3 regions of the Cupriavidus metallidurans CH34 genome follow, and region 1 is predicted to be linked to each of the others. Evidence: predicted binding sites of a transcription regulator. Region 1 holds the regulator's gene; each other region holds the start of a gene.
What was found. The regulator LexA, encoded in region 1, represses DNA repair genes until DNA is damaged. The targets are predictions, from matches to a motif close to ACTGTATNNNNATACAGT.
Positions count from the first base shown of each region.

Region 2: dinB (DNA polymerase IV) is a predicted target of LexA. The motif match lies at 1,659-1,676, and genes of this name have one in related genera.
Region 3: RMET_RS01180 (ATP-dependent helicase) is a predicted target of LexA. The motif match lies at 7,683-7,700, and genes of this name have one in related genera.

Region 1 covers NC_007973.1:2,149,784-2,159,894, reverse strand. Annotated here, with positions in the region: gene aspT (aspartate-alanine antiporter) at 1-1,357, opposite strand, end outside; gene RMET_RS09940 (bifunctional aspartate transaminase/aspartate 4-decarboxylase) at 1,413-3,029, opposite strand; gene RMET_RS09935 (hypothetical protein) at 3,298-3,570, shown strand; gene RMET_RS33945 (hypothetical protein) at 3,684-3,857, opposite strand; gene lexA (transcriptional repressor LexA) at 3,981-4,637, opposite strand; gene RMET_RS09925 (asparaginase) at 4,843-5,844, shown strand; gene rpsF (30S ribosomal protein S6) at 5,962-6,336, shown strand; gene priB (primosomal replication protein N) at 6,357-6,656, shown strand; gene rpsR (30S ribosomal protein S18) at 6,660-6,938, shown strand; gene rplI (50S ribosomal protein L9) at 6,969-7,421, shown strand; gene RMET_RS09900 (replicative DNA helicase) at 7,542-8,933, shown strand; gene RMET_RS09895 (DUF47 domain-containing protein) at 9,084-9,710, shown strand; gene RMET_RS09890 (inorganic phosphate transporter) at 9,724-10,111, shown strand, end outside.
Region 2 covers NC_007973.1:3,841,664-3,851,774, forward strand. Annotated here, with positions in the region: gene RMET_RS17795 (TRAP transporter substrate-binding protein) at 1-517, shown strand, start outside; gene rarD (EamA family transporter RarD) at 668-1,582, shown strand; gene dinB (DNA polymerase IV) at 1,698-2,879, shown strand; gene RMET_RS17810 (MFS transporter) at 2,940-4,136, shown strand; gene RMET_RS17815 (cellulose biosynthesis regulator YedQ) at 4,281-6,044, shown strand; gene RMET_RS17820 (hypothetical protein) at 6,106-6,600, opposite strand; gene RMET_RS17825 (Bug family tripartite tricarboxylate transporter substrate binding protein) at 7,012-7,980, shown strand; gene RMET_RS17830 (tripartite tricarboxylate transporter TctB family protein) at 8,208-8,681, shown strand; gene RMET_RS17835 (tripartite tricarboxylate transporter permease) at 8,710-10,111, shown strand, end outside.
Region 3 covers NC_007973.1:242,586-252,696, forward strand. Annotated here, with positions in the region: gene RMET_RS01160 (dicarboxylate/amino acid:cation symporter) at 1-255, shown strand, start outside; gene RMET_RS01165 (sensor histidine kinase) at 374-2,380, shown strand; gene RMET_RS01170 (sigma-54-dependent transcriptional regulator) at 2,426-3,751, shown strand; gene cmdF (tyrosine 2,3-aminomutase) at 3,888-5,489, shown strand; gene RMET_RS01180 (ATP-dependent helicase) at 5,527-7,635, opposite strand; gene RMET_RS01185 (TlpA disulfide reductase family protein) at 7,789-8,328, opposite strand; gene RMET_RS01190 (SoxW family protein) at 8,457-8,954, opposite strand; gene RMET_RS01195 (hypothetical protein) at 9,087-9,674, shown strand; gene RMET_RS01200 (LysE family transporter) at 9,717-10,111, shown strand, end outside.

The DNA.
Region 1 (10,111 bases):
TGAGGCCAACCGAATTCATGAACCAAAGAGTTGGCTCAGGTATGCGTCCGAAAGTCGGGTGAATGGCCCGGTACCAACCGAAGATAATACCTGCGATTAGCGCGCCGCCTGCCGTGGAAATCGTCAGGGGAATGCCGCTGACGTTGATCACGACGGCACCGATCAATGCGCCGACGGTAATCGCCAGCGACACGAATGCCACGTCGGTCACCGTTGTCGGGCGGTCGATATACCCGACATGTTTCGCTGTCGCATTGATGTCCTGCGTGCGGCCGACCACCGTGATGACGTCACCGCGGTAGAGCTTGGTTTTCGGCAGTACGGGGATGACCGTTTCCGTCGGTCCGCGCTTGATCTTCTTCAGGAAAATCCCACGCGCACCGGGCCACCGAGCCATCTCCTGCAGTGTGTGGCCATCAACCTCCTTGTTGGTGATATAGATGTCCACACCCTCCGTCTGCACATTGAGCAGCTCTGAGTCTTCCACTTCACGGCCGCTTGGTCCCAGTCTGGCAATCAGTTGATCGCGCTTTCCGCCTATTGCGACGATATCGCCAGGCTCCAGAACGGTATCGAGTTGTGCCTCGATAATCTTGCCACCTCGGCGAATGCGTTCGATAAAGGCACGTACGCCTTCGGCCGTGCTGGCCTCCAGTTCGGCTACGGACTTGCCGATGTATGGGCTGTGGGGGGCCAGCGCGTAGGCTCGCAGTTCAAACTCATGCCATTCGGTGCCTTCTCCGTCTGCTCCGGCTCCAAGTTGCTGCTCATAATCCTTGCAGGCAGCTACAAGGTCGATGCCAAGCAGTTTGGGGCCAATTTGCGCCAGGATAATTGCCGAGCCGACCGTACCGAAGATATACGTGACCGCATAGGCGATCGGCATGCCGTCCAGAAGCTGTTTGGTTTCTTCCGGAGATCGGCCCAGGCGATTGATGGCATCAGTGGCGAGGCCCATGGACGCCGAGATTGTCTGCGAACCCGCAAATAATCCGGCAGCCGACCCGAGATCGTAGCCGGCGACCATCGCCGCAACGATGGGTGCGGCGAGACACAGCACCGAGACTATCGCAGCAAATATGGCTTGAGGGATGCCATCCTTCGCAATGCCGCGAACGAACTGCGGGCCGACGCCATAGCCCACCGCAAACAGAAACATCAGGAAAAAGACGGATTTCACGTTCGCGGAGATCTTCACGCCGAGGATGCCGATGACGATCGCCACCAGCAGTGTCGACGTTACGGCGCCCAGGCTGAACCCCTTGTAGCTCTTCCCGCCTACCCAGTAGCCGATTCCCAGTGCGAGAAAAATCGCGATCTCGGGGTACGCCTTGAGGGTGGAGACAAACCAGGTCATAGCCTACTCCTGTATTTGTAGACTGATTAGTCAGAACTGCCTTGCCGCGACCGGGTTACTTCTTTTTCGGCTTCTGTGTCTTGCCGCCGGACTCCTGGTATCGCGCCAGATACTCGTCGCGCAGCTTGCGCACCGAGCGCCCGATCTTCACGTAGTCCTCTTCATTCAGGTTGGCGAGCGAAACGCGACCAGAGGGGTGACGGGTGCCGAAGCCACCGCCAGGCAACAGGACCACGCCGGCTTCCTCGGCGAGTCTGAATAGGAGCTCATGCGGCTGAATCGATTCGAGCAACCATTTGACGAAATCGGCGCCGACTTCGCGGCTCATTTGTTCGACGTCGAGCAGCGTGTAGTAGTCGACCACGTTCTCATCGACGGCTTCCGGCGCAACGCCCATGCCGCGATAGAGCGCGGCCTTGCGGCTTCTAATCAGCCGCTTCATGGTCTGCTTGTAGTGGTCGGCGGAATCCATCAGCGAGAACAGGGAGAACAGCACCATCTGCACCTGCTGCGGCGTAGAAAGACCGGCGGTATGGTTCAGTGCCACCGTGCGGCTGTCGGCAACCACTCGGTCGATAAAGGGCAGCTTCTCTGGTTCGGTGGTAATGGAGGAATAGCGCTTGTTCAGATCCTTCTGAATATTCTTGGGGAGGTTCGCCAGTTGCTCGTCGAAAAGATTCGACTTGTGCGTGGCAATAACGCCGAGGCGCCAGCCGGTGGCGCCGAAGTACTTGGAGTACGAGTACACCAGGAGCGTGTTCTTGGGGCACATCGCAAACAGCGAGACGAAATTGTCGGCGAAGGTACCGTACACATCGTCCGTCAGGAGAATCAGATCTGGGCGTTCTTCAACGATGCTGGCGATGTATTTCAGGCTTTCATCGCTCATTTTTACGGAAGGCGGATTGCTGGGGTTCACCAGGAAAAACGCCTTAACCTTGGGATCTCGCAGCTTGTCGAGTTCCTTCTTCGGGTACTGCCATCCACCTGCGGGATCGGCATCGATCGAAACTTCTGTCAGGTGGTATTCGGCCAGTTCCGGAATTTCGATATACGGCGTGAAGATCGGCATTCCCAGTGCGATCGTGTCACCGGGATTGAGCAGATGATTGACCTTCAGCGAATTGAAGAGGTACGTCATCGCGGCGGTTCCGCCTTCTACTGCGTACAGGTCGAAATCGCCCAGGAACGGATGCGCGCCAATCATTTCCTTGCGGATGTACTGCTTGACGATCTTCTCGCTCAGTCGGAGCATCCGGTCGGGAACAGGATAGTTACAGGCCAGGATCCCTTCGCACATTTCGTACAGGAAATCACCGCCATCCAGACCAAGCTGGTCGCGCACATACGATACGGCGCCGGTCAGGAATTTGACGCCAGGAACGTCCTTGTGCACGCGGGCATAAAGGTCGAACCGCTCCTCGATACCTGCGCGTCGCGGAAAACCGCCGACACCTTCTGGCAAATACGAAAATGACCTTTCCGATTCGATCATGGCGAACTGGCCGAGCTGCCAGAAGCCATGTCGCGGGATGGTTGCCAGAAAATTCGGATTACCTCGGCCGGCATTTAGCATCAGGCGATTCGATACGCTTCCTGCCAACTTGATGAGTTCGTCCTTGAGTTCGAAAGGCGACAGGCTGGCGAGCCTTGACGTATCGTGCTTGGCCATCGTGCATCTCCTGAAGGTGCTGAGCGGTATAGGGGTGTGGGAGGGACGAAAGGCTTCAACCTTTCGTCATCGTCGGATCGAATGGGGCAAAACCATGCCGGGTTGGCGCTTTCCGCCACGATCGACGTTCTCGGTTGTTACCCTAGCCGGAGAGCGAGAAATTTTCATTGGCCCAAAGAACTACGAATGGCCAGGAAAATGCGCGACGTCGCGAAATCGGGCAAGTAATCTGTAAAGATCAGGAATTGCAGATGCTACGGAGGAGAGCATGACGCTCAGATTTCACGAACTCTCTCCCGATGTGCGGGAGGCTTTGGAGTCCATTTGCGCCAGGCACGGATTCGTCCCAGACGATTTCGAATTCGCGGTTGCGAACGTGCTCAATCCGGGGGAGAGCGCTGCGGATATGGTGACTGTCGAACGCGTGGTCGGCGGCCAGTTACAGAAATACAAAGGAGGCGCCGGTGGGGCTGCGACCTGGCTGGCTGCCTTTGAGGCAGACCTCGCCTCCGATTGGTTCGGTGCGCCGCTGGCCGATTGATGTCGAGTCAGATTGATGATGGTCGGGTCCCGATTAGCGTCGGGTCCCGGGTCCATCATCGCCGGTACATGCAATACGCTGCAGTGCATGGTGACAGCAGAGAACGGGCTGCCTCAGTCAAGAGTTTTCGAGGACGGTTCCGCAAGCTCGAGCATTCGGCAGATGGCGGCCATATTGCCGACCATGGTGCGGCGATGGGTGCCCTGGTAGACGCGAACGCCCTTGATCTGGCGGAAGGGGACCGGCTTGACCGGACGGCGGGATGCGACGGATTCGGATTGCAGCATGGCAACACCTCGTAATTTGCGTTCAGCAGAAGTCCGCACCCGTCGTCCGTAAAGGACGGGGCGGCGTTGGCAAAGCAAAAGCGGGTGACCGGGGCAGGTGGCCAGCTGCCTGGGTCCGGAGAGTCAGAAGCCTGAAGATCTGATCAGGCCAACTGCGATACCCTCCAGGGAGAACTCGTCACGTCCTGCATGCAGGACGATGTTCTGGAAGTCAGGGTTTTCGGCGATCAACTCGATCGTGTCGCCGCGTTTCTTCAAGCGTTTGACGGTGACGTCATCGCCCAGGCGGGCGACGACAACCTTGCCGTTCGCGGCTTCGCTGGCTTTCTTCACGGCAAGCAGGTCGCCATCCAGAATGCCCGCGTCGCGCATGCTCAGGCCGCGAACGCGGAGTAGATAGTCGGGGCGCTCGTCAAAGACAGAGGCATCGACTTGATACTGCCGGTCGATATGCTCGGCAGCCAGGATCGGGCTGCCAGCTGCGACGCGACCGACTAATGGCAATGTCAATTGCAGCACGCCCGGCATCGGTAACGAAAACTGATCGGGTCGTTCAGAGTCGCTGCGCGTCACCTTCAGGCGAATGCCTCGCGACGCTCCCGGTGTCAACTCGATCACACCCTTGCGCGCCAGAGCCCGCAGGTGTTCCTCGGCCGAATTGGGGGAGGAGAAGCCGAATTCGGCGGCGATCTCGGCACGAGTGGGCGGAAAGCCCGTGTTGCGGATCGTGTCGCGGATCAGGTCGAAAATCTGCTGCTGCCGGGGTGTCAGGGTCGCCATGGGTCGCAGGTCTTGTGCCGAAGCACTGTATGTTTAAACAGTATGCTGTGATTTTATACAGTATCGGGTGAAGTGCAAGCACATTTTGCGCAGCCGGCTCAACACGAGTAGTTCTGTGGGGTGAGGCCCACGGGTTTGTCACGGGTTCGGCCAGGCGTTCGCGCAGTTACAATCGGCCCGCCTACAAGCTCCGTCAACCCCGTCCATGTCCGTACTCCTGCCTCGTATCGTTGTGCTCGCGACTGGTGGCACCATCGCCGGTTCGTCCGCAAATCCTGCCAGTAGCGCGCACTATCAGGCTGCGACAGTGCCCGTATCGCAACTTGTACAGGCAGTGCCCGCGCTGGCCGATGTGGCGCGAGTCGAGGCGGAGCAGGTGGCGCAGGTGGACAGCAAGGACATGATGTTCGATCTCTGGCGGATGCTTGCCGCGCGAATCGGGTATTGGTCCGCGCAGGACGATGTCGCCGGGATCGTGATCACACATGGCACTGACACGCTGGAAGAGACGGCGATGTTCCTGCATCTGACACAGGCTTGCCCGTTGCCTGTCGTGATGACGGCGGCCATGCGCCCATCGACGTCGCTTTCCGCTGACGGGCCGCTGAACCTGCTCGATGCGGTGCGCGTGGCGGCAAGCCCGGTGGCAGTTGGCAAAGGTGCGCTCGTGGTGCTGAATCAGCAGATTCATGCCGCGCGTGATGTCGTCAAGGCGCATACGTCGGCTGTCGATGCTTTCCATTCGCCAGTTGCCGGTCCGCTGGGTTTTGTGCAGGACACCTATGTCCATTTCTCGCGCACCCCGGGTCCTGATCAGGCGCCGCGCTTGCCGGTGCCCGCTGCATGGCCGTTGGTGGAGATCGTCGCCAGCTACGCGCAGCCGGGGAGGGTGGGTATCGATGCGATGGTGGCCGCCGGCGTGCTCGGGTTTGTCGTGGCCGCGGCCGGCAACGGTTCCGTGCACGAAACGCTGACGGCCGCGCTGGTCGATGCTGCGGCATGTGGCGTTGCGGTGGCTCGAAGCTCGCGTACCGGTGCTGGTCATGTGGCAATCCCCGCACCGCCGCGACCGGCAGGTGGCGTATTTGTCTCGGCGGGCGACCTCAATCCCTACAAAGCGCGCGTGCTGCTGCTGCTGGCGTTGGCCGGCGACCCTTCGCTGGGGCGCGATGCGGCCCGGCTTCAGGCGCTCTTCGAGCGGTACTGAGACAGGCCGGGTGCCGAATCCTTGCGGGAAGGCCCCTTTCCGGGCTATACTCGCGGGCTACTCAACCTTGCCGCACCGGACGTGACGCCCGGGTGGCTCATCCCAAAAGGAGCGTCAATGCGTCATTACGAAATCGTATTTATCGTCCATCCGGACCAGAGCGAACAAGTGCCGGCGATGATCGAGCGTTACAAGCAGCTCGTCACGTCGCAAAACGGCCAGATTCACCGCGTGGAAGACTGGGGCCGTCGTCAAATGGCCTACATGATCCAGAAGCTGGCCAAGGCTCACTACGTTTGCCTGAACATCGAATGCGGCAAGGACACGCTGGCTGAACTCGAACACGCGTTCAAGTTCAACGACGCTGTGCTGCGTCACCTGATCGTTCAGACCAAGAAGGCCGAGACTGCTCCTTCGCCGATGATGAAGGAAGTGCAGCGCGAAGAAGCCCGCAAGGCCGCGCAAACGACCACGGAAGGCCAGCCCGCCTGAGAGCGGACTGCATTGTTGCGGTGAACCAGCTTCGGCTGACCGCCACGCTCGTCGAGCGAGAGGCGCTGCGCTATACGCCGGCTGGAGTGCCCGTCGTCAACTGCATTCTGCAGCATGCCGGCGAGACACTGGAGGCGGAAACGCCCCGGCAGGTGGAGTTCGCAATCGTGGCCATGGGCATTGGCGCCGTTGGCCAGCAGCTTGAGCGGTTTCCGCTCGATACGCTGCTCGATTGCGAAGGCTTTCTGGCCCGCAAGCACCGCAACAGCAGGACACTGGTCTTTCACATCACTCGATGTAAAGCATTCGAAAAGGATTGAATCATGGCATTCGTCAAACGTGACAACAAGAACAAGAAGCGCTTTCAGCAACAGAACCCGCTGTTCAAGCGCAAGCGCTTCTGCCGCTTCACCGTGGCAGGCGTCGAACAGATCGACTACAAGGATCTGGACACGCTGAAGGACTTCATCGGCGACAACGGCAAGATCACGCCGGCTCGCCTGACCGGTACCAAGGCTCACTATCAGCGTCAGCTGGATACGGCCATCAAGCGCGCTCGCTTCCTGGCGCTGATGCCGTACACCGACCTGCACAAGAACTGATAGTCCCAGGACCGCAAGGAGAAATACACGATGCAAGTCATTCTGCTGGAAAAAGTCATCAACCTGGGTAGCCTGGGTGACATCGTTCGCGTGAAGGACGGTTACGCTCGTAACTTCCTGATCCCGACCAAGCGCGCACGCCGCGCGACGCAAAGCGCCATCGCCGAATTCGAGGTGAAGCGCGCCGAGCTGGAAAAGGTTGCCGCCGAAAAGCTGGCTGCCGCTCAAGCCGAAGGCGAGAAGCTGAATGGCCTGACCGTCCAGATCACCCAGAAGTCGGGTGTGGACGGCCGTCTGTTCGGTTCGGTGACCAACGCTGACATCGCTGAAGCCCTGGCTGGCCAAGGCTTCAAGCTGGAGAAGGCTCAGGTTCGCATGCCGTCCGGCCCGCTGAAGGTTGTTGGCGACCACCCGGTCAGCGTTGCTCTGCACACCGACGTGGTGGTAGATGTGACCGTGGCCGTTCTGGGCGAGCACGTCTAAGCCGTACCCCGCGAAGCAGTGCGCCAGTTCGGTTTGGCGTACGCGATGCACAGAAAGGCAGGAGCCGCGCTCCTGCCTTTTTTGTTTGCGCGGCCTTCAGCGCCGCTATAATTGCCCCCCATGAACGCGCCCGCCGCAGATCCCCAACTAGACAGTCTCAAGGTTCCACCGCATTCCATCGAGGCCGAGCAATCGGTACTTGGCGGGTTGCTGCTGGATAACGCCGCCTGGGACCGGATTGCCGACTTCATTTCTGAGGCGGATTTCTATCGTTTCGACCATCGGCTGATCTTTCAGAGCATTGCCCGTCTGATTTCGGCGACCAAGCCGGCCGACGTGATCACTGTCTTCGAGATGCTCCAGGGAGCTGGCAAGGCCGAGGAGGTCGGAGGGCTGGCCTACCTGAACTCGCTGGCCCAAAACACGCCGAGTGCGGCCAATATCCGTCGTTACGCGGAAATCGTGCGCGAACGTGCGGTGCTGCGCAAGCTCGTGACCGTCGCCGATGACATTGCGTCGGCGGCCTTCGCGCCCAAGGGGCGTGAGGTGCGCGAGCTGCTCGACGAAGCCGAGTCGAAAGTATTCGCCATTGCCGAAGAGGGCGCGCGTGGCCAGAAGGGCTTCCAGGAAATCCAGCCGCTGCTGACGCAGGTGGTCGAGCGGATCGACGAGCTTTACCACCGTGACTCCACCACCGATGTGACCGGCGTACCCACCGGTTTCATCGACCTCGACCGCATGACCAGTGGTATGCAGGCGGGGGATCTCATCATCGTGGCAGGGCGCCCCTCGATGGGTAAGACGGCATTCTCACTGAACATTGGCGAACACGTGGCTGTCGAGCAGGGGCTGCCTGTAGCGGTCTTCTCGATGGAAATGGCGGGCGTCCAGCTGGCCATGCGTATGCTGGGTTCGGTGGGGCGCCTCGATCAGCATCGCCTGCGTACCGGTCGACTGCTCGACGAGGACTGGCCGCGCTTGACGCACTCGATTCAGCGCATGAACGACGCGCAGTTGTTCATCGATGAGACGCCGGCGTTGAATCCCATGGAGTTGCGTGCCCGTTCCCGCCGTCTGGCGCGGCAATGTGGGCAGCTTGGCCTGATCATCATCGATTACCTCCAACTGATGTCGGGTTCGGGTAGCGGCGAGAACCGTGCCACCGAGATCTCGGAAATCTCGCGTTCGCTGAAGGGGTTGGCCAAGGAGCTCAACTGCCCGGTCATTGCCTTGTCGCAGCTGAACCGCAGTCTGGAACAGCGCCCGAACAAGCGCCCCGTGATGTCCGACTTGCGAGAGTCGGGCGCTATCGAACAGGATGCCGACGTGATTCTGTTCATCTATCGCGACGAAGTTTACAACCCGGATTCGCAAGACAAGGGCACGGCCGAGATCATCATCGGCAAGCAGCGTAACGGTCCAATCGGTACCGTTAGGCTCACGTTCCTAGGTCAATTCACGAAATTTGACAATTTTAGCGGTGGTCCGGCGTTCTTCGACAACGACACCTGATTCGCCGTGATTACCCCGCAGGGCGACGCATACCTGTAAAATATTGCGCTTTGATGACAGCCGCCCTCGCGCGGCTGTCATGCAATTTGCCCTGCATCCCATTTGCAAAACAACCAAGCGCGGCCCTGAGGCGCGCCACAAGGACATTTCATGTTCGGTCGATTCATGCCCACCGAGGGCAAGTTCTTCGAATATTTCAACCAGCACGCCGATTGCGCGGTGACTGCAGCCCATGAGCTGGAGGCGCTGGTCAACGATCTGCCCAACGCCGAAGCCCATGCCCGGCGCGTGCAGGCCACCGAAAAGAAGGCGGACCGCGTCACGCATGACACGATCGACCTGCTGCACAAGACGTTCATCACCCCGCTGGACCGCGACGAGATTCACAAGCTCATCACGACCATGGATGACATCCTGGACCTGATGGAGGATGTTGCCGAGACGATTTCGCTGTACGACGTGACGAGCCTGACCGACGAGGCCCGTCGTCTGGCGGCGATCTGCGTGCAGTGCTGCGATCAGGTGAAGATTGCCGTTGCGCTGCTCGAAGACATGGGCAACGCCAGTGCGATCCTGAAGACCACGCAGCAGATCGACCAGCTCGAATCCGAGGCCGATCGTGTGATGCGCTCGGCGATGTCGAAGCTGTTCCGCGAGGAAACCGACGTCAAGCGTCTGATCAAGCTGAAGGCGATCTACGAACAGCTCGAGTCCATTACCGACAAGTGCGAGGACGTGGCCAACATCATCGAAGGCATCGTCCTGGAAAACGCCTGAGGCGCGTACTCGCATGCATACTGTTCAAATGAGCTTGTGGGTGATCGGCCTGTTGGTCGCGCTTGCGCTGCTGTTCGACTTCATGAACGGCTTCCACGACGCGGCCAACTCGATCGCCACGGTGGTTTCCACGGGCGTGCTCAAGCCGCACCATGCCGTGGCCATGGCGGCCATGTGCAACGTGATCGCCATCTTTATTTTCCACCTCAAGGTGGCAGCCACTGTCGGTACCGGAACCATCGACGTCAACATCGTCGATCATTACGTGATTTTCGGTGCCTTGGTTGGGGCGATTGCCTGGAACGTGATTACCTGGCTGTATGGCATCCCTTCGTCGTCCTCGCACGCGCTGATCGGCGGGCTGGTGGGTGCCGCGGTGGCCAAGGCAGGCACGGGCGCCC
Region 2 (10,111 bases), 1.7 Mb from region 1:
CGTGGTGCCGCAGCAGATCGCCGGTGGCGATATCTACCCGGCGCTGGAAAAGGGCACGATCGACGCAGCCGAATGGGTGGGCCCGTACGACGACGAGAAGCTCGGCTTCTACAAGGTGGCGCCGTACTACTACTACCCGGGATGGTGGGAAGGCAGCGCTCAGCTCTCGTTCTATGCGTCGGCACCCGAGTTCGAGAAGCTGCCCGCGCTGTACAAGCGCGCGCTGGAAACGGCCACCATCGAGGCCCACACGAACATGATGGCGAAGTACGACACCGTGAACCCGCAGGCGCTGGCCCGTCTGCTGGAAAACGGCGTGAAGCTGCGTCCGTTCTCGAAGGAAATCATGGAAGCCTGCTTCAAGGCCACCCAGGAAGCCTACGCGGACGAAAGCGCCAAGAACCCGTCGTTCAAGAAGATCTTCGACGACTGGCGCGTGTTCCGTAACAACGAAGCCGCGTGGTTCAACGTGGCCGAGCAGGCATTCTCGCAGTTCAGCTTCGCCCGCAAGCTGTAAGCCACAAACGCCCCTCTCCCGCGCGGAGAGGGGCGAGTGGAGAGGGCCGGCACTTTATCCGCTTGCCACGCCCGAAAGGCGCTCACACGCGCTTTCTCCCGCCCCGGTAGAATCCGCCCACAACCGGACATCTACCCGGGACATTTCCCCATGCAACTCGGCATCTTCTACGCGCTGCTCGCGTACATCATCTGGGGCCTGCTGCCCCTCTACATCAAATCCCTGCACGGCGTTGCGCCGCTGGAAATCCTGCTGCATCGCATGGTGTGGTCGCTCGTGTTTCTCGGGGCGATCCTGCTGTGGCGCCGGCATTTCGGCTGGCTTCGCGAGGTGGCGGCCAACCCACGCCTGGTGCTCAATTTCGGAGCCAGCGCGGCCCTGCTCTGCTGCAACTGGTTCCTTTATATCTGGGCCGTTTCCGCCGATCGGGTGGTCGACGCCAGCCTGGGCTACTTCATCAATCCCCTGTTCAGCGTGCTGCTTGGCGTGTTGCTGCTGCACGAGCGGCTGCGCCCCGTGCAATGGCTATCGATCGCGATTGCCGCGGCCGGGGTGATCTGGCTCACGGTGACGGCTGGGCAGTTGCCGTGGATCGCGCTCGGTTTGGCGGCATCGTTCGGCGGCTATGGACTGTTGCGCAAGACCGGTGCCCTGGGGGCGCTGGAAGGGTTGTCACTGGAAACACTACTGCTGTTTCCGTTTGCCGCCGCCGCGCTCGCCTTTCTGTTTCTGACGGGTCAGGACACCACGCGCGCCGCAGCACCGGGTACGCAGGTGCTGCTGGTGATGGCGGGTCCGATTACCGCCGTGCCGCTGCTGTTCTTCGCGGCAGGCGCACGGCGCATTCCGCTGTCGCTGCTCGGGCTGCTGCAGTACGCCGGCCCGACACTGCAACTGGCGCTCGGCATCTGGCTGTACCACGAGCCGTTTCCGCCGCAAAAGCAGATTGGCTATGCGCTGATCTGGGTATCTCTGGCTATCTACGCTGCTGAAGGCCTGCTTGTCAGCAAACTGCTGCAGCGGAAAATTATTAGCGTTAAGAATGAAGTCAGCGAAAGCACATAAAGATCAATCTATTAAGTAAATAATTTGCGGGAGAGCCAGCTGACAGGCCCTCCGCAAAATCCGGGCGCGGCACTATACTGTACGTTTATACAGTACACGATTTTCCCCTTCGTCCATGTCCTCATCCGCACGGCGCATCGCCCATCTCGACATGGATGCCTTCTATGCGTCCGTCGAACTGTTGCGCTACCCGGATCTGCGCGGCCAGGCCGTCGTGATCGGGGGCGGTCGCAACGCCGTGCCCGAGGACCTGCCCGACGGCACGCGCCGTTATGCGCGTCTGCGCGATTACGCCGGACGCGGCGTCGTGACCACGTCCACCTACGAGGCCCGCGCGCTTGGCGTGTTTTCCGCCATGGGGATGATGAAGGCCGCCAAGCTGGCACCCGACGCGATCCTGTTGCCGACGGACTTCGACGCCTACCGGCGTTACTCCGGGTTGTTCAAGGCTGCAGTCAGATCATTCACCGAACAAATAGAAGACCGGGGAATCGACGAGATATATATCGATCTGACTGATATTGATGGTGAGGCACGCGATGTGGCGGCCCGTATCAAGGCCGCCGTGAACGCCGCCACCGGGCTGACCTGTTCGATCTGCGTGGCGCCAAACAAGCTGTTGGCCAAGATCGGTTCCGAACTCGACAAGCCAGACGGCCTGACGATCCTGACGCCGGCCGATATCCCGACACGAATCTGGCCGCTGGCAGCCCGCAAGGTCAATGGCATCGGCCCCAAGGCGGCGGAGAAGCTGGCGGCTATCGGCATCGAGACCGTGGGGCAACTGGCGGAGGCCGACATCGCGCTGCTGCAGGCCCATTTCGGCCGCAATTACGCAAGCTGGCTGGCCGAAGTGGCGAATGGGCGCGACGAGCGGCAGGTCGTGGTCAGCTCCGAACCCAAGTCGATGAGCCGCGAAACCACGTTCGAGCGTGATCTGCATCCGCGCGGCGATCGTCCGGTACTGTCCGAGCAATTCACCCGGCTTTGCATGCGCGTGGCCGAAGATCTGCGGCGCAAGGGCTACGTGGGGCGCACCGTCGGCATCAAGCTGCGTTTCGACGACTTCCACACCGTTACGCGCGACCTGACGCTGACCGCCCACACCGCGGACGGCGCGACGATCCGGCATGGCGCCACCGAGTGCCTCAAGCGTATCCCGCTGGAACGACGCATCCGGCTGCTCGGCGTACGCGTCAGCGCGCTGATCCCGGCCGCCGATCAGGGCGATGACCCCGCGCCGGTCCAGGAGGAATTGCGCTTCGATGCCGAGCCGGATTCCCCGGTTTTCCGTTGAAGCGGGCTTGAATCCCCTGTGTCATACGGGCCTATCTATGTCCCGGTAGAATCGGCGGCCATGACATCCGCCACCGCCCAACGCGCCGACGCCCCTGCCGCCTGGATCACTCCCCTCCTGGCCACCGCGTGCGGCATGATCGTCGCCAACCTCTACTACGCCCAGCCACTGGTTGGTCCGATCGCGCGGGCGCTCGAGCTTTCTCCCGAGATCGCCGGCCTGATCGTCACGCTGATCCAGATCGGCTATTGCGTGGGCCTGCTGCTGCTGGTGCCCTTGGGCGATATCGTCGAGAACCGCAAGCTTGTACTGGCGCTGATCGCCGGCTGTGCGGTGGCATTGGTCGCGGCAGCGCTGGCTACGCACGCGAGCGTCTTCCTGATCGCTGGCTGCGCGATAGGCCTGTGCTCGGTGGCTGTGCAGGTACTGGTGCCGTTCGCGGCACACCTCGCGCCCGAACATGCGCGCGGCCGGGCCGTCGGCAACGTGACCAGCGGCCTGCTGATGGGCATCATGCTGGCGCGCCCGGTATCGAGCCTGGTGGCGGACCTGTTCGGCTGGCATACGATCTTCGCCGCGTCGGCCGTGGCCATGGTGCTGCTTGGCGTGGTGCTGTCGCGCAAGCTGCCGCAGCGCCAGCCGGCGCCCGGCGTGAACTATGTCGAGATGCTTGGTTCGATGGGGCACCTGTTGCGCACGCAGCCGGTGCTGCGGCGGCGCGCGATGTATCAGGCGAGCATGTTCGGCGTATTCAGCCTGTTCTGGACCACCACGCCGCTGTACCTGGCCGGGCCCGCTTTCCATATGTCCCAGACCGGCATCGCCGTGTTCGCGCTCGTGGGCGTGGCCGGCGCGATTGCCGCGCCGATGGCCGGCCGCTATGCCGATCGTGGCCACAGCCGCCAGATGACTGCCATCGCACTGGCGCTGGGCGCAGGCTCCTTCCTGCTGAGCCGCATCGGCGTCGAAGGTTCGCTCATGTCACTGGCGGCCTTGACCGTCGCGGCCGTCGTGCTCGACTTTGCCGTGTCGGCCAACCTGGTGATCGGGCAGCGCGCGATCTTCTCTTTGTCCGCGGAACATCGCAGCCGCCTGAATGGGCTCTACATGGCCATCTTCTTCGTTGGCGGTGCGATCGGCTCGTCGGTTGGCGCATGGGCCTATGCGCGTGCCGGCTGGCCGCTGGCGAGCTGGATCGGCTTCGCCTTGCCGGCCATCGCCCTGCTCTATTTCCGAACCGAGCCTGCAAGCACCTGACAGCGGTTGAATCAGGCGCAAGACGTTCGTCTCCCGTGCACCAGACGTCGTCGTGTGCTCTACACTGTGCCAGCATATCGGTACCATCATTCCTGAATCCGTCGTCGCAGTACCCGCAAGATGCGGGCTTGCCGGAGACGTCCAATGGCATGGCACAAACTGCTTCCGCGGCCGCGCTGGCTGCCGCGCGCGGCACTGATATATCCGCAGCGCGTGGTGGTGGTGGGATTTGGCCTGGCGATGCTGCTGATGCTTGTCGTGGCGATGCGCGACCTTTACCTGCTGCGCGAGCGCGTCCTGATCCTGCATCAACACGATCTGGTGCTGCGCGCACTTGGCGCGGAAGCGGTTATCAATGCGGAACGGTTCAAGTTATCGTTCGTGCGCGATTACGCGCAGCAGCTTCTCGAACTCCAGCAGGGTACGAAAGCGTCCACTGACGGCGATATCGAACGTGCCTATGCGGCACGCAATGAACCTGTCTGGGAATTGCAGGTACCACTTGGCGACGCGCCGATCGTGGGGGTGTCGCCCCAGATCCTGAAAGGACTGCAAGGTTTCGAACGCCGCGACGAGGACCTGCGGGCGGATCTGCTGGCCGCGCGTCAGCTCAGCCATGTGCTGGGTGTCAGCCAGCGCAGCGACCGTCCCGATGGCACGGTGACGTTCATCTCGAGCAACGGCTTTTACGTGACATATCCCGCGTTGCCACCGGACAGGGCTCCTGCCCTGATCAAACGCTTCAGCGGGATCGACTATTACCGCAGCCTGCTTCCCGATCGCGACCCCAGCCACGAGATGCGCTGGGCACAGGTCTACACGCAGTTCGAAAGCACGCAGCTGCGCACGACACTGAGCGTGCCGGTCTACGTCGCGCAACGCTTCCGCGGCGTGGTGGCCGTGGACCTGGAGATTCGCCGTCTGCGTGACCTGATTGGCTTGCCGGAGATCCTGGGGTCTCATCGCTACCTGCTGGACCGTAATGGCAATGTAATCGTCTCGAGTCAGACCGGAGGCAAGACCAATTTGCGCTGGCCTGACGATTTCGCCGGGGACCTCCGCAATACACCCGTGTCGGACCTCATCTCGCAAGGCACGGGCATGCGGCACGTCAACGGCCAGTATGTGTACTTCCAGCGCGTGGGCAATGCCGGCAACTGGCTAATGGTGGACACGCTCGACGAATACGATGTCTATGCGACAGTGGCCCGGCGCCTCAGCTTGCCATTGCTGACGATCTGGTTCCTGCTGCCTGTGCTGATGTATGTCACGCTGCGTGTGGTGACGCTGCTGTTTGACCACTATCTGGCCGCCGGCAGGAAACTCCAGCAGATGGCTGAAACCGATCCCTTGACGCAACTGGCCAACCGGCGCCGCTTTAGCGAACAGTTCAAAAAGGAAACGGCCCGCCGGCAGCGCGATGGCACGCCGCTGGCCATGCTGATGCTCGACATTGACTACTTCAAGCGCGTGAACGACAAATGGGGCCACGCCAGCGGCGATTGCGTGCTCATGGCGATGGCGGACCTGATGCGCAAGCACTTGCGCGAGATTGACTTTCCCGCCCGCCTTGGCGGCGAGGAATTCGCGGTACTGCTCCCGGGCGCGTCGTCGGATGAAGCCGTGGCGGCGGCCGAGCGCCTGCGCCTGGCCGTGGAAGCCGCGTTCGTCGAGGCGGCACCCGACGCGCCGCAGCCCGACACGGGCGACGGACGCATCCGCTTCACCGTGTCTATTGGTGTTGCAGAAGCCGGGACCGACGGATGCCAGACACTCGACGCCATGCTGGCAGTGGCCGACCGCCGGCTCTATGTCGCCAAGGAAGCGGGGCGTAATCGGGTATGCGCGACGGATGCGCCGGTCGGAAGTGCGGCGGTGCCATCGATGCAGCGACAAGGCAACTCATGACCAGCTCCTTGCGCGGGGATACGGCAAGTGCGCCCCGCGCAAATCCATTGCGCATTTCAACTCAGCGCACGAGAAATGCGATGTCGTCGGCGGTGATGACCGACACCGGAATACCCTTGCGACGCTGAAACAGGATGTGTTGCTGAACGCGGCTACGTTGCTCGGCGAAGACTGCGGGTTCGATCGCCAGGCCGCTGCGCGCGTAGTGCTGCACCAGCAGCTTGTAGGCGCGATGGCGGATCTGGAGCGTCTCGTTGTCCGCCCGCAGGCGCTGCCATTCGTCGGGGCTCAGGTCAAGCGTGTGATTGAGTTCGTCGACCGTGCGGGAATGCAAATCGCGATAGAGATCGCGTTCGGCTTCCATGCGGTGCAGTTCGTCACGCAGCGCGGTGATCTTGCGCTGGAGCTTGAGCGACTGGCTGACGGCCGCCTGCATGCCCTTGGCCGCTTCCAGTGCCTGGTTGGCCGCCGCCATGGTGCTTTTCCACAGGCCGCGATCGCTTGCCGCGCCGAGTTCCGGCACCCAGCCGTCCGACGCCTTGATTATCGTATCCATCTTGACCCCAGTAACACCCATTGAAACTTCTGTTTTGTTGGCCGATTCGCATCGTCGTGCGTCGGTCCGGATCGTTCTTGTCATTGCTCCGTCCGTGCGGCAGGCAACTGAAATCCATCGTAGTGAGATGTATGTCGGCCGCCAAGTCAAAGATGTTTAGATCAGATTTCCCCCCAGCCGGCGATGCCGAAATGCGACAGCGGCAATGACCTGCGACGGCAGACAAAGCAAACAACACCACGTAAACCCCAACACATTTGCTGACGTTTTGACAGGCATTTGACAGTTTCGGCCATCTAGAATTCGGGCCATGATCGCCGATGTCCATGCCTTCGGCAGTCTGGCCAAATACATCGTGGCCGTTCTCTCAGTACAACCACAACATTCCAATAAAGACAGGAGACAGCATTGATGAATCGCTCGTTCGCCCGTTTCACGCACGCCTTCGTCGCCTCCGCGACGCTGGCCGCCGCCGTGGTGGCCGCTCCGGCCTACGCTGTGGACTCCCTCAAGGTCATGATCGGCGCCAACCCCGGCGGCGGTTTCGACCAGACCGGCCGCACCATCGGCGCGGCAATGGTGGCAGCTGGCGCGGCCAAGAGCGCCTCCTATGACAACAAGGGCGGCGCGGGCGGCACCATCGGCCTGACCCAGTTCGTCAACACCGACAAGGGCAACCCGAACGCGCTGATCGTGACCGGCGCCGTGATGGTCGGCGCGATCGAGACGAACCACCCGCCGGTGACCCTGAAGAACGCCACGCCGATCGCGCGCCTGTTCGCGGACACGATGGTGCTGACGGTGCCGGCCAGCTCGCCGATCAAGTCGATCAAGGACCTGACCACGCAGCTGAAGGCCAATCCGGGCAGCGTGAGCTGGGGCGGCGGTTCGAAGGGTTCGATCGACCACATCCTGGCTGGCCTGATCGCCAAGGAAGCTGGCGTGGACCCGAAGAAGATCAACTATGTGCCGTTCCAGGGCGGTGGTGAAGCCTCGGCATCGATCCTGGGCGGCCACGTGACCGTCGGTATCGCTGGCGTGTCCGAGTTCCTGCCGTTCATCAAGACCGGCAAGATGCGCGCGCTGGCCGTGACGTCGAAGGATCGCACCGCCGATATCCCGACGCTCAAGGAGCAAGGCATCAACGTCGAGATCTACAACTGGCGCGGTGTTTATGGCGCGCCTGGCATCTCGGCCGAACAGCGCAAGGCGATGATCGACGCCGTGGTCAAGGGCACCGAGAACCCGGTCTGGAAGGACGCGCTCCAGAAGAACGACTGGACGCCGTTCCTGCTGACCGGCGACGAGTTCGGCAAGTTCGTCGACGCGGAATCCGCCCGCCTGGGTGGCACGCTGCGCGAACTCGGCGTCGCCAAGTAAGACCGCTCCACAGGGGCCCGGCGCGCAAGCCGCGGTCCCCGACGACCAGCAAGCACGCGGAAGTTCGTTTCACCCTGTCGTTCCCGCCCGGCCGCCGACCGTCATGTCCGGCGGCGCGGAGAGCGGCACGGGGCCCGGTGCCGCCACCTGCGATGCACCAAAAACAAACCATATCGTCACCGGGCCCCGTGACCGTGCGGGTGGCAGGACCATCCGAGAGCCCCATCATGAAACCATCCCACGTCTCCATCGGCGTCGCCATCCTGGCGGTGTCCGCCTTCTTCTTTGCCGGATTGCCGGGTATTTCCGGCGATGAAGGCTATGCCGGCCTGTCGCCGCGCTTCGTCCCCACGCTGGTGGCCATCGGCCTGGCGGTGTGCGGCGCGCTGCTGACGTGGCAAGGCGTGCGCGGCGGCTTCCGCAACATGCCCGAAGAGGATGCCGAACTGCCGTCGGCGCCGCACAACTTCAAGGGCTTCCTGTGGGTGGCGTTGGGGCTGGTGGCCAACATGGCGCTGATCGGCACGCTGGGCTTTGTGTTTTCGTCGACGCTGATGATGGTGTGCGTCGCGCGTGGCTATGGCAGCCGCCGCATCGTGCGTGATGCGCTGATCGGCCTGCTCATCACGGTGCCGATGTGGGCGCTGTTCGAATTCTTGCTCGGCATCAACCTGCCGCTGCTGCCGGTAGCGGGCTTCTGAGCCCGCACCCCAACGGGAGGAACGAAACATGGATACCCTGAACCAGTTGATGCACGGCTTTGCCGTGGCCATCACGCCGCTTAACCTGATGTGGGCCCTGGTGGGCTGCTTCCTGGGCACCGCGATCGGCGTGCTGCCGGGCATCGGCCCGGCGCTGACCGTGGCAATGCTGCTGCCTCTGACCGCGAAGGTGGAACCGACCGCCGCGCTGATCATGTTCGCCGGCATCTACTACGGCGCGATGTACGGCGGCTCGACGACCTCGATCCTGATGAACACGCCGGGCGAGTCGTCGACAATGGTCACCGCGATGGAAGGCAACCTGATGGCCAAGAACGGCCGTGCCGGCCCGGCGCTGGCCACGGCCGCGATCGGTTCCTTCGTAGCGGGCACGATCGCCACGGTGCTGCTGTCGATGTTCGCGCCGGTGGCTGCCGACGTGGCGCTGCAGTTTGGCCCGGGCGAGTACTTCATGATCATGCTGCTGGCCTTCACGACCGTTTCGGCCGTGCTCGGTTCGTCGCTGCTGCGCGGCATGACCAGCCTGTTCCTGGGTCTTGGTATCGGCCTGATCGGCATGGATTCGCTGTCCGGCCAGACACGCTATTCGATGGACGTGCAGGAACTCTACGACGGTATCGACATTGTCGTGGTGGCCGTGGGCCTGTTCGCGGTGGGCGAGGCGCTGTTCAACGCCTTCTTCCCGCAGCCCGAAGGCACGTTCAACAAACTGAGCTCGGTCCACATGAACAAGTCGGACTGGAAGCGCTCGGTGCCGGCCTGGATTCGCGGCACGGTTATCGGCTTCCCGTTCGGCCTGATTCCGGCCGGCGGCGCGGAGATTCCGACGTTCCTGTCGTATGCCACTGAGAAGAAGCTGTCCGACCACAAGGACGAGTTCGGCCGCGTTGGCGCGATCGAAGGCGTGGCTGGCCCCGAGGCCGCCAACAACGCCGCGGTGACCGCCACGCTGGCCCCGCTGCTGACGCTGGGCATCCCGACTTCGAACACCACGGCAATCTTGCTGGCGGCGTTCCAGAACTACAACCTGCAACCGGGTCCGATGCTGTTCCAGACCTCGGGCGATCTGGTGTGGGGTCTGCTCGCTTCGCTGTATATCGGCAACGTGATGCTGCTGGTGCTGAACCTGCCGGCAATCGGCCTGTGGGTGCGCATGCTGCGCGTGCCGACGCCGCTGCTGTACGGTGGCATTCTGATCTTCGCAGGCCTGGGCGCGTACGGCATCCGCCAGTCGTGGTTCGATCTGCTGCTGCTGTTCGTGATCGGCCTGCTCGGCATGGCGATGCGCCGCTTCGATTTCCCGACCGCGCCAGTCATCGTCGGCCTGATTCTGGGGCCGATGGCCGAGAAGCAGCTTCGCAATGCGCTGTCGATCGGTCAGGGCGACTGGAGCCTGTTCATCAAGCAGC
Region 3 (10,111 bases), 1.9 Mb from region 1:
GTGACCGGCTCGGGCTTCATCACGCTGGCAGCCACGCTGGCCGTGGTGCCGACGATTCCCGTGGCCGGCATGGTGCTGATCCTCGGTATCGACCGCTTCATGAGCGAATGCCGCGCGCTGACGAACATCGTTGGCAACGGCGTGGCCACGGTGGTGGTCTCGGCGTGGGAGCACGAGCTCGACCGCGCCCGCCTGACCCGCGTGCTGCGGGGCGAAGATGAGGCGAGCAGCCTCGCCGACGCCAGCGCCCGCTGACGTGACCCGGGCAGGGACCGGCGCCCCGCAGGAAGGGGACGCCGGCGCTGTCCCGGATGAACCTGCCGGCCATCCCCGCCAGCGGGTATCATCGGCGCGAGAGCTTCCGCGCGCGCCGATGCCCCATTCCGACGACTTCCTTGCCGTGCATGACCCTGCCGCGCCCGGCCCGGTGCACGCGCCGGAGTCGAGCACGCGCTGGTGGGGGTTTGCCGCCGCGCTGATGGTGGGGCTCCTGGCGCTGTGCTCGCTGACCTGGCTGTTTTCGGTCCAGCGCGGCATCGCCGCATTGCAGCAGTCCACGGCCATGCGTGCCGACCGTTATGCGGCCACGCTTGAATCGACGCTGGACCGCTACGAATTCCTTCCCGCGCTGGTATCGCTGCACCCTTCGGTGCGCGCGCTGCTGGCCAATCCTGAAGACCCGGCCCGTATTGCCGTGGCCAACAACTACCTGGCCGAGGTCAATACCCGGGCCCGCGCGTCGGCCACCTACGTCATCGCGGCCAGCGGGCTGGCACTGGCCGCCAGCAATCATGGCGAGCCGGGCAGCTTCGTCGGTACCGACTACCGTTTCCGCCCGTACTTCCAGATGGCATCGCGCGGTCAGATTGGCCGCTTCTACGCGATCGGCATCACCAGCGACGAGCCTGGCTACTACATCGCCCAGCCGATCGAGTCGGGCGGCAAGGTCATCGGCGTGACGGTGGTGAAGCTGAACCTCGAATGGTTCCAGCGCGCGGGCTCCGGTAGCACCGAGCCACTGATGGTGTCCGACGACCACGGCGTGATCTTCCTGTCGTCGGTGCCGGGCTGGCAGTACCGCACGCTTCGGCCCCTGCCGCCCACGCTTCAGGCCGAACTGCACAACACGCGTCAGTATCATGACGTCGATGTCACGCCGCTGCCGATCCAGCCGCTGGATTCCCCGGTCTCGCGCTGGCTGGCCAGCACCACGCTCAACGATGGCGAACGGCTGGTGAGAGTTGGCGCCGCGGGCAGCACGGGGGCCACGGCACGAGATGGCGATGACGGTCAAGGCGCGCACTTCGGTCTGTCCAGCGATGGCGCGGACCGCTACCTGGAAATCAATCGCGCCGTCGGGCCCGCCGGCTGGAACATGCAGGTGATGGCGCAACTGGACCCGGTGCTGGCCAGTGCGCGCACCGCGACGATTGGCGCGGCGCTGGCCTATGCGTGCATCTGCCTGCTGCTGGTGAACCTGCGCCAGCGCCGCCAGCGCGCGCGTGACATGCAATACAGCCGCCGGCTGCTGGAAGCGGCCTACGATCAACTGGAACGGCGCGTGGAGGCCCGTACGGCCGACCTGATGGCGATCAACGAGCAACTCGAAGCCGAAGTGACCGAGCGCGCGCGGACCGAAGGCGAACTGCGCGCGACGCAGGATGAACTGGTGCAGGCCAGCAAGCTGGCGGCGCTGGGGCAGATGGCAGCCGGCATCACCCATGAACTGAACCAGCCGCTGGCGGCCCTGCGCACGTTCTCGGACAACACGCGCGTGTTGCTGGAGCGCGGCCAGCTCGATGCAGCCACCGGCAATCTCTCCGCCATCGCTGATCTGACCGAGCGGATGGGCAAGATCACGGGCCAGCTCAAGCTGTTCGCGGGCAAGGCGCGTCAGCGCCGCAATGCCGTGCGCGTGCGCGCCGCCATCGACCATGTGCTGCAACTGATCGCGCCACGGCTGGGTCGGGTGATGCTACGGGTGCGGGGGCTCGATGGCGACGCTGCGGACCTGGCCGTATGGGCCGACGAACTCAAGCTCGAGCAGGTGCTGCTGAATCTCGTCGGCAATGCGCTCGATGCCATTGCAGCGGCCGGCGCCGAGGATGGCCGCGTCGATATCGCCGTCAGCGCGACAGACGAGACCGTGACGCTGGTCGTGCGCGACAATGGACCCGGCATCGCGCCGGACGCGCTGCCACGGCTGTTCGAGCCGTTCTTCACGACCAAGGAGATCGGTCAGGGGCTCGGCCTGGGGCTGGCGATTTCGTCGTCGATCGTGCGCGAGTTCGGCGGGCAACTGACGGCCGGCAATGTCGAGGGCGGCGGCGCGGAATTCGTCGTGACACTGCGACGCTCGCGCCAGACGGCCACGGCGTGAGGCGCATGAACGGCGTCAAGGATGACAGGTAAAGACATGATTGCGATGCAGGACGGATTGCGTGTGCTGTTCGTCGAGGACGAACCACTGGTGCGTCAGGCGACGGCGCAGAGCCTGGAACTGGCTGGCTTCTCGGTGCTGGCGCTGCCTTCGGCCGAAGCGGCGATGCCGCATCTTGGCGCGGATTTTCCCGGGGTGCTGGTTACCGATGTGCGCCTGTCCGGCGCGAGCGGGCTGGATCTGCTGCAGCACTGCCGCAATGCCGCGCCGGGCGTGCCGGTGATCCTGGTCACGGGGCACGGCGATATCACGATGGCGGTGCAGGCGATGCGCGAGGGCGCCTATGACTTCATCGAGAAGCCGTTCGGCGCGGATCGTCTGACCGAAACGGTGCGCCGTGCGCTCGAGCGCCGCGCGCTCGAGCTGGAGAACCACGCGCTGCGCCGCGAGCTGGCTGGCCCGGCTGCCGGCACGCGGATCATCGGCCGGTCGCCGGCGATCGCGCAGGTGCGCGACCTGATCGCCAATGTGGCGGCTACCGATGTGCCGGTGATGATCAACGGCGAGACCGGTACGGGCAAGGAACTCGTGGCGCGGAGCCTGCACGCGCTCTCCACGCGGCGTGACCAACCCTTCATCGCGCTGAACTGTGGTGCCGTGCCAGAGTCGATTTTCGAGAGCGAGATGTTCGGCCACGAGGCCGGCGCATTTACCGGCGCGGGCAAGCGGCGCGTGGGCAAGCTCGAACATGCGTCGGGTGGCACCCTGTTCCTCGACGAGATCGAGAGCATGCCGCTGGCCTTGCAGGTGAAGCTGCTGCGCGTGCTGCAGGAGGGCACGCTGGAGCGGCTCGGCTCGAATACGTCGATACCCATCGACGTGCGCATCATCGCGGCTTCGAAGGGCGACATGGAAGCACTGGTGGCGCAAGGTACGTTCCGGCAGGATCTGCTGTACCGGCTCAACGTGGTGACGATTCCGCTACCGCCGCTGCGCGAGCGGCGCGAGGACATCGTGCCGCTGTTCGAGCACTTCATGCTCGTTGCCGCCGTGCGCTATCAGCGGCCGGCGCCGATTCTGTCCGAGATGCAGCGCCAGCAACTGATGCAACGGCCCTGGCCCGGCAATGTGCGGGAACTGCGCAACGCGGCAGATCGACTGGTGCTGGGCGTGCCGGAAGGCGGGCACGCCGGCGGCAAGGCGGATCCCGTTGACGAATCGACGCCGCTGCGCGAGCGGATGGAGCGCTACGAGCGCGCCGTGATCGCCGATACGCTGGCCCGCACGGGCGGTGCGGTCAGCCAGGCAGCGGACCTGCTGCAAGTGGGCAAGGCGACGCTTTACGACAAGATCAAACGCTACGGACTGTAACGGCCGTACTCGGGGCAGGCGGGGGTCGGTACACTCTGGCCCGGCTCTCTTCCCCGGCTTCCTGTCCCGCGATATCCCGCGAGCGGAATAACGGCAGGGCAGAGGGCAAGCGCCTCCATTGCTACCGCCCCGACCCATGCCCCACGCCCATCCGGCCGACATCGACGGCCACCACCTGACCCCCGACACCGTCGCCGCCATCGCACGCGGCCAGCGCGCCGCCATCGTCCCGGAGCCCGTCCTCGGCAAGGTTGCCGATGCCCGCGCCCGCTTCGAGCAGGTGGCTGCGGCCAATGTGCCGATCTACGGCGTCTCCACGGGCTTTGGCGAACTGGTACACAACTGGGTCGACATCGAACATGGCCGTGCGCTGCAGGAGAACCTGTTGCGCAGCCATTGCGCGGGTGTGGGTCCGCTGTTTTCGCGCGACGAGGTCCGCGCGATGATGGTCGCGCGTGCCAATGCGTTGGCACGCGGATACTCGGCGGTGCGGCCGGCCGTTATCGAACAACTGCTGAAGTATCTGGAAGCCGGCATCACGCCAGCCGTGCCGCAGGTGGGTTCGCTCGGGGCCAGCGGTGATCTCGCGCCTCTGTCGCACGTCGCCATCACGCTGATCGGCGAAGGCAAGGTGCTGACCGAGGATGGCGGTACGGCACCCACGGCCGAAGTCCTGCGCGAGCGTGGCATCACGCCGCTCGCGCTGGCGTACAAGGAAGGGCTGGCGCTGATCAACGGGACATCGGCCATGACCGGGGTGTCGTGCCTGTTGCTGGAGACGCTGCGCGCGCAGGTCCAGCAGGCCGAGATCATCGCGGCGCTGGCGCTCGAAGGACTATCCGCCTCGGCCGATGCCTTCATGGCCCATGGGCACGACATCGCCAAACCGCATCCGGGACAGATCCGCTCGGCGGCGAACATGCGCGCGCTGCTGGCCGATTCGGCACGGCTCTCCGGACATGGCGAACTGTCCGCCGAGATGAAGACACGCGCGGGCGAGGCCAAGAACACCGGCACTGGCGTGTTCATCCAGAAGGCCTACACGCTGCGCTGCATTCCGCAGGTGCTTGGCGCGGTGCGCGATACGCTCGACCATTGCGCCACCGTGGTCGAGCGCGAACTGAATTCATCGAATGACAATCCGCTGTTCTTCGAAGACGGCGAGCTGTTCCACGGCGGCAACTTCCACGGCCAGCAGGTGGCATTCGCAATGGACTTCCTGGCCATCGCCGCCACGCAACTGGGCGTGGTGTCGGAGCGCCGCCTGAACCGCCTGCTGAGCCCGCATCTGAACAACAATCTGCCGGCGTTCCTGGCGGCGGCGAACGAGGGGTTGTCGTGCGGGTTTGCCGGGGCACAGTATCCGGCCACGGCGTTGATTGCCGAGAACCGCACGATCTGCAGCCCGGCGAGCATCCAGAGTGTGCCGTCGAACGGCGACAACCAGGATGTGGTCAGCATGGGGCTGATCGCTGCCCGCAATGCCCGCCGCATTCTCGACAATAACCAGTACATCCTCGCGCTGGAGTTGCTGGCGTCATGTCAGGCCGCCGAACTCGCGGGCGCGGTCGAGCAACTGGCGCCGGCAGGCCGCGCCGTGTTCGCGTTCGTGCGGGAGCGCGTGCCGTTCCTGTCGATCGATCGCTATATGACCGACGACATCGAGGCTATGGCGGCGCTGCTCCGTCAGGGCGCGCTGGTTGAGGTCGTGCGTGGCGCGGGCATCGAACTGGCCTGACGAACTCTGGCGGTAACTTTCGGTAACTAGCGGTTTCCTACTTCCACATGCCGCGCATTCGGCTGGCGAGGTCTACCTGCGGTAGCGAGGCCTTCGCCTGCTGGCCTTCCCCCGGCATCGGCGCGGGCGGCCACGAGCGGCTGTAGAAATTCGGCATCACGCGGTTCGGCAGGAAGCGCGTGCGCGATGCGTAGACGTGGCGATCGCCAAAGCCGACCTGGTTGTGCACGTAGAAGCGTTGTGGCACGACGATGTCGAGGTGGTCGCGCGCGCGCGTCATCGCCACGTACAGCAGGCGGCGCTCTTCCTCGATTTCCTCGGTGGTGCCGGTGGCAAGATCGGATGGCATGCAGCCATCGACCGCATTGAGCACGTACACGGCCTTCCACTCCTGCCCCTTGGCCGAATGGATCGTCGACAGAATCAGGTAGTCCTCGTCGCGCGAGGGCACGCCGGATTCGTCGCTCGACGCGCTGGGCGGGTCGAGCGTGAGTTCGGTGAGGAAGCGTTCCCGCGACGCATAGGTGGCCGCGATGCGCTCGATCTGCTGCAGGTCCGCCTGCCGCGCGGCGGCATCGTCGTGCATCCGTTCGAGGTGCGGCATGTACCAGGCGATCACCTGTTCGAATTCAGATGGCCAGGGCGAGGTCGGCGCCATCAGCGCACGCGCCAGCGTCACCAGTTCATCCCAGGCGGGCGCGGCGGCGGGGGGCGGCTCGAAGGCTTCGAGCGCGATCAACGGTTCGGTGGCGGCTTCCAGTCCTTCGAGCACGCGCGCGGCCGTTTTCGGGCCGATGCCGGGCAGCAACTGCAGCGTGCGGAATCCGGCCATGCGGTCGCGTGGATTTTCCAGCCAGCGCACCACGGCCATCACGTCCTTGACGTGCGTCGACTCCAGAAACTTCAGTCCGCCGAACTTCACGAACGGGATATTGCGCCGGGCCAACTCGATCTCGACCTGGGCGCTGTGGTCGGCCGCGCGGAACAGCACCGCCTGCTGCGTCAGCGACAAGCCAGCCTCGCGCCGCGCCAGTACCTGCTCGACGACGAAGCGCGCCTGCTCGGCCTCGTCGTTGACCACCACCACGCCGGGCTTCTCCGCCGATTCGCGCAGGGACCAGAGATCCTTGGTGAAGCGTTCGGCCGCAAGGCCAATCACGGCATTGGCGGCGCCGAGGATCGGCTGCGTCGAGCGATAGTTCTGCGACAGCGTGACCTGCTCGGCCGGCGGCGAGAACTGTGTCGGGAAATCGAGGATATTGCGCACGGTGGCGCCGCGGAATGCGTAGATCGACTGCGCGTCATCGCCCACCACGGTCAGGCCGCGCCCTTGCGGCTTGAGCGCCAGCAGGATCGACGCCTGCAACGCGTTGGTGTCCTGGTACTCGTCGACCAGCACGTGGTCGAAGCGCGCGCCCATGTCCTGCGCCAGTGCGGGCTCGGTCATCGCCTGCGCCCAGTAGAGCAGCAGGTCGTCGTAGTCGAGCACCTGCTGCTTCTGCTTGGCTTCCACGTAGGCGGCGAACAGGCCCTTGAGCGCGTCCGCCCACATCGCGTAGCGCGGGAACTGCGTCTTCAGCACAACCTCGAGCGGCAACTGCGTGTTGACCACGCGTGAATAGATCGCGAGGCAGGTTTCCTTGCGCGGAAAGCGTGAGGTCTGCTCGGATAGTCCGAGGTCATGGCGTACCACGTGCATCAGGTCGGCCGCATCGCCGCGGTCGCTGATGGTGAAGGTCGGAGCAAGCCCGAGCGTTTCGGCGTACTCGCGCAGCAGGCGGGCGCCGATGGCGTGGAACGTGCCTGACCACTGCAGCGCGGCGCGCCCCGCGCCGGTCTGGATGCCGAGTGCCTGGTCGACGATGCGCTCGACACGGCGGCCCATTTCGGAGGCGGCGCGGCGCGAGAACGTCAGCAGCAGGATGCGGCGCGGATCTGCGCCGTTCACGACCAGATGCGCCACCCGATGCGCGAGCGTGTTGGTCTTGCCAGAGCCCGCGCCGGCAATGATCAGCAGCGGCGCGTCACCGTCGTACTCCACCGCCGCGCGCTGTTCCGGATTCAGCCGGGAAAGATAGGCGGGGGCGTCGGTGACCTCGGTGTCGGGCGACTCGGCAGCGGCTTCAGGGGCAAGTTCCGGTAACACGTCAGGGCAGGCAGTCGGATGGATGCGATGAGAAAAATCTGGCGCTCACTGTATATCCATACAGCCCTGACAGGCAAGCCGGATGCCCGACGATGTGAGCCGGGCAATAAAAAAGGTGCCGCATGGGCACCTTTTCGTTGGGTTTGGCGTTGTTCAGGCCGCGTTGGCCAGTGCGCCGTCGAGCAGCTTGTGCAGGGCGTCCCACTCAGGCTCGCCCACGTAGCGCTTGAGAATCTTGCCGTTCTTGTCCACCACGAAGGTCGTCGGCGTGAGCTGGACGTTGCCGAAGGCCTTGGCCGCCGCGCCGTCGGCGTCCATCGCCACCTTGAATGGCAGTTCACGGGTCTTGGCGTAGTTCATCACGTACATCGGCGGGTCGTAGTTCATCGCCACCGCCACGAAGTCCAGCCCCTTGTCCTTGAACTGCTTGTAGGTGCTGACCATCTGAGGCATTTCCTTGACGCACGTGGCGCAGCTTGTGGCCCAGAAGTTGATCAGGTAGACCTTGCCCTTCAGGTCGCCAGTGCTGAGCTTTTCGCCCGAAAGTAGCGTGAAGGTGGCGTCGGGGACCGTATTCGCGGGCGTCATGGCGCGGTAGCCGAAGAAGCCGAGCAGCGCGACGATGACAACGGCTACAGCGATCGGCCAGCGCTTCTTGCTCGAAGGTGTGGCAGGGGTGGCGGAATTCGACATGGGGTTACGGTCCCGAGGGGAGGCCATCTACAGACAGCGGCTATTCTACTGCCGCTGTTAGCCGGCAGTGGCAAGCCGGATCAAATGCGCACTATCTGCGGCATTCCGCCGCATTTTCTGGTGATTGACTACTTGGACGCCGCCAGCCCTTCGGTGAGCTTGGCACGTGCCGTATCCACGGCTTGTTCGAGGTAAGCGCCGTAGAAGTCCGGCTGCAGGCCGCGCAGCGGGCTGGCCAGGTTGCGGCCGTTGCGATCCAGGAACAGGACGGTCGGGGCCACCGTGATGTTGTGGGCGCGTGCCCATTGTTTTGCGGTGGTCATGGTGCCGTCGGCGTCGCGCAGCGGCGTGTCGGCCGTCATGTCGAGCTCGCGCGCGGTGATCTCGCCGGCGGCTGCCTGTGGCGCCAGATAGTTGCGGCGGGCGGTCTCGCAATACGTGCAGCCGGGCAAGCTGACCAGCACGACCAGCGGCCCGCCCTGTTTCGCGGCGTCGGCGGATTGGGCGGCGATGTCGGTGACGGGCGGCAGATGGCTTGCCGCCATCGACACGGCCGGGCCCACCAGCAGCAACAGCGCGGCGAGACCATGCAGAACGGTGCGAAGCAGGGGCGAGCGGGGCGTCATGCTGGGGCGTCGGTGGGTATTCGTGAGAACTTGGTGAAGACGTCGCCGCATTTGATTTCGTGCGCATCTGGTGCGAACGTGCGCGGCTTCCCGGATAATACCGGCTTGCGCCAGATTGCGCCGACATCCCCCATGCGCCGCCCCAGCCCCCGACCTGCCCCTCGCGTTCCCCTGCTGATTGCCATCGTGCTGCTGGCCCTGGCCGGCTGCTCGCCGCGCTATGACTGGCGCACCATCGTCTCGAACGAAGGGCAGTATGCGGCGCTATATCCGGACAAGCCGACCAGCGCCGCGCGCGATGTGGCGATCGCCGGGCGCCAGTTGCCGATGCGCATGGAGGCAGCCCGGATCGACAACACGTTGTTCGCCGTCGGCGTGGTTTCCCTTCCCGCCGACGATGCGGGGCTACGGCGTGAGGCGCTGGCGTCGATGCAGGCCGGACTGGTAGGCAACCTTGGTGCGCATCCCGACAGCCCCGCGCGCTCGCGTCCGGTCACGGTCATGTCGGCGGGGCAGCCCCCCGTCGCGCTGGACGGCGTGGAGGTGACCGTCGCTGGCATATCGCCCCAGGACAAATCACCGCGCCGACTGACCGCGCGGCTGGTGGCGTCCGGCTCGCGTGTCTATCAGGCAGTGGTGCTCGAGGCCGGCGATGCGGCGAAGGATGCGCGCCAGGCCGAGCAGGTCGAGCAGTTCCTCACCGGTTTTCACCCGTTCTAAATCCGTTCCAAGTCTTTCAGGTAGTCAATCAAGGAGTTCGTCATGCGTTGGGAAGTCTGGCTGGCCTATTTTGCCGCGTGCTGGGTGATCGCTGTCTCGCCCGGTTCGGGCGCCGTGCTGTCGATGAGCCACGGCCTGTCATACGGCCTGAAGAAGACGTCGACGACGATTCTGGGCCTGCAGACCGGCCTGGTGATCATCCTGCTGATCGCAGGCGGTGGACTTGGCGCACTGCTGCTGGCGTCCGAAGAAGCATTCCTGGTGGTCAAGACGATTGGCGCGATGTATCTGATCTACCTGGGTATCCAGCAGTGGCGTGCCAAGGTTGAGACGAACCCGCAGAACAGCGAGGACAAGACGGTGCGCGTGACCATCATGAGCCGGCGCCGGCGCTTCGCCACGGGGCTGCTGACGAACGTCACCAACCCCAAGGGCAT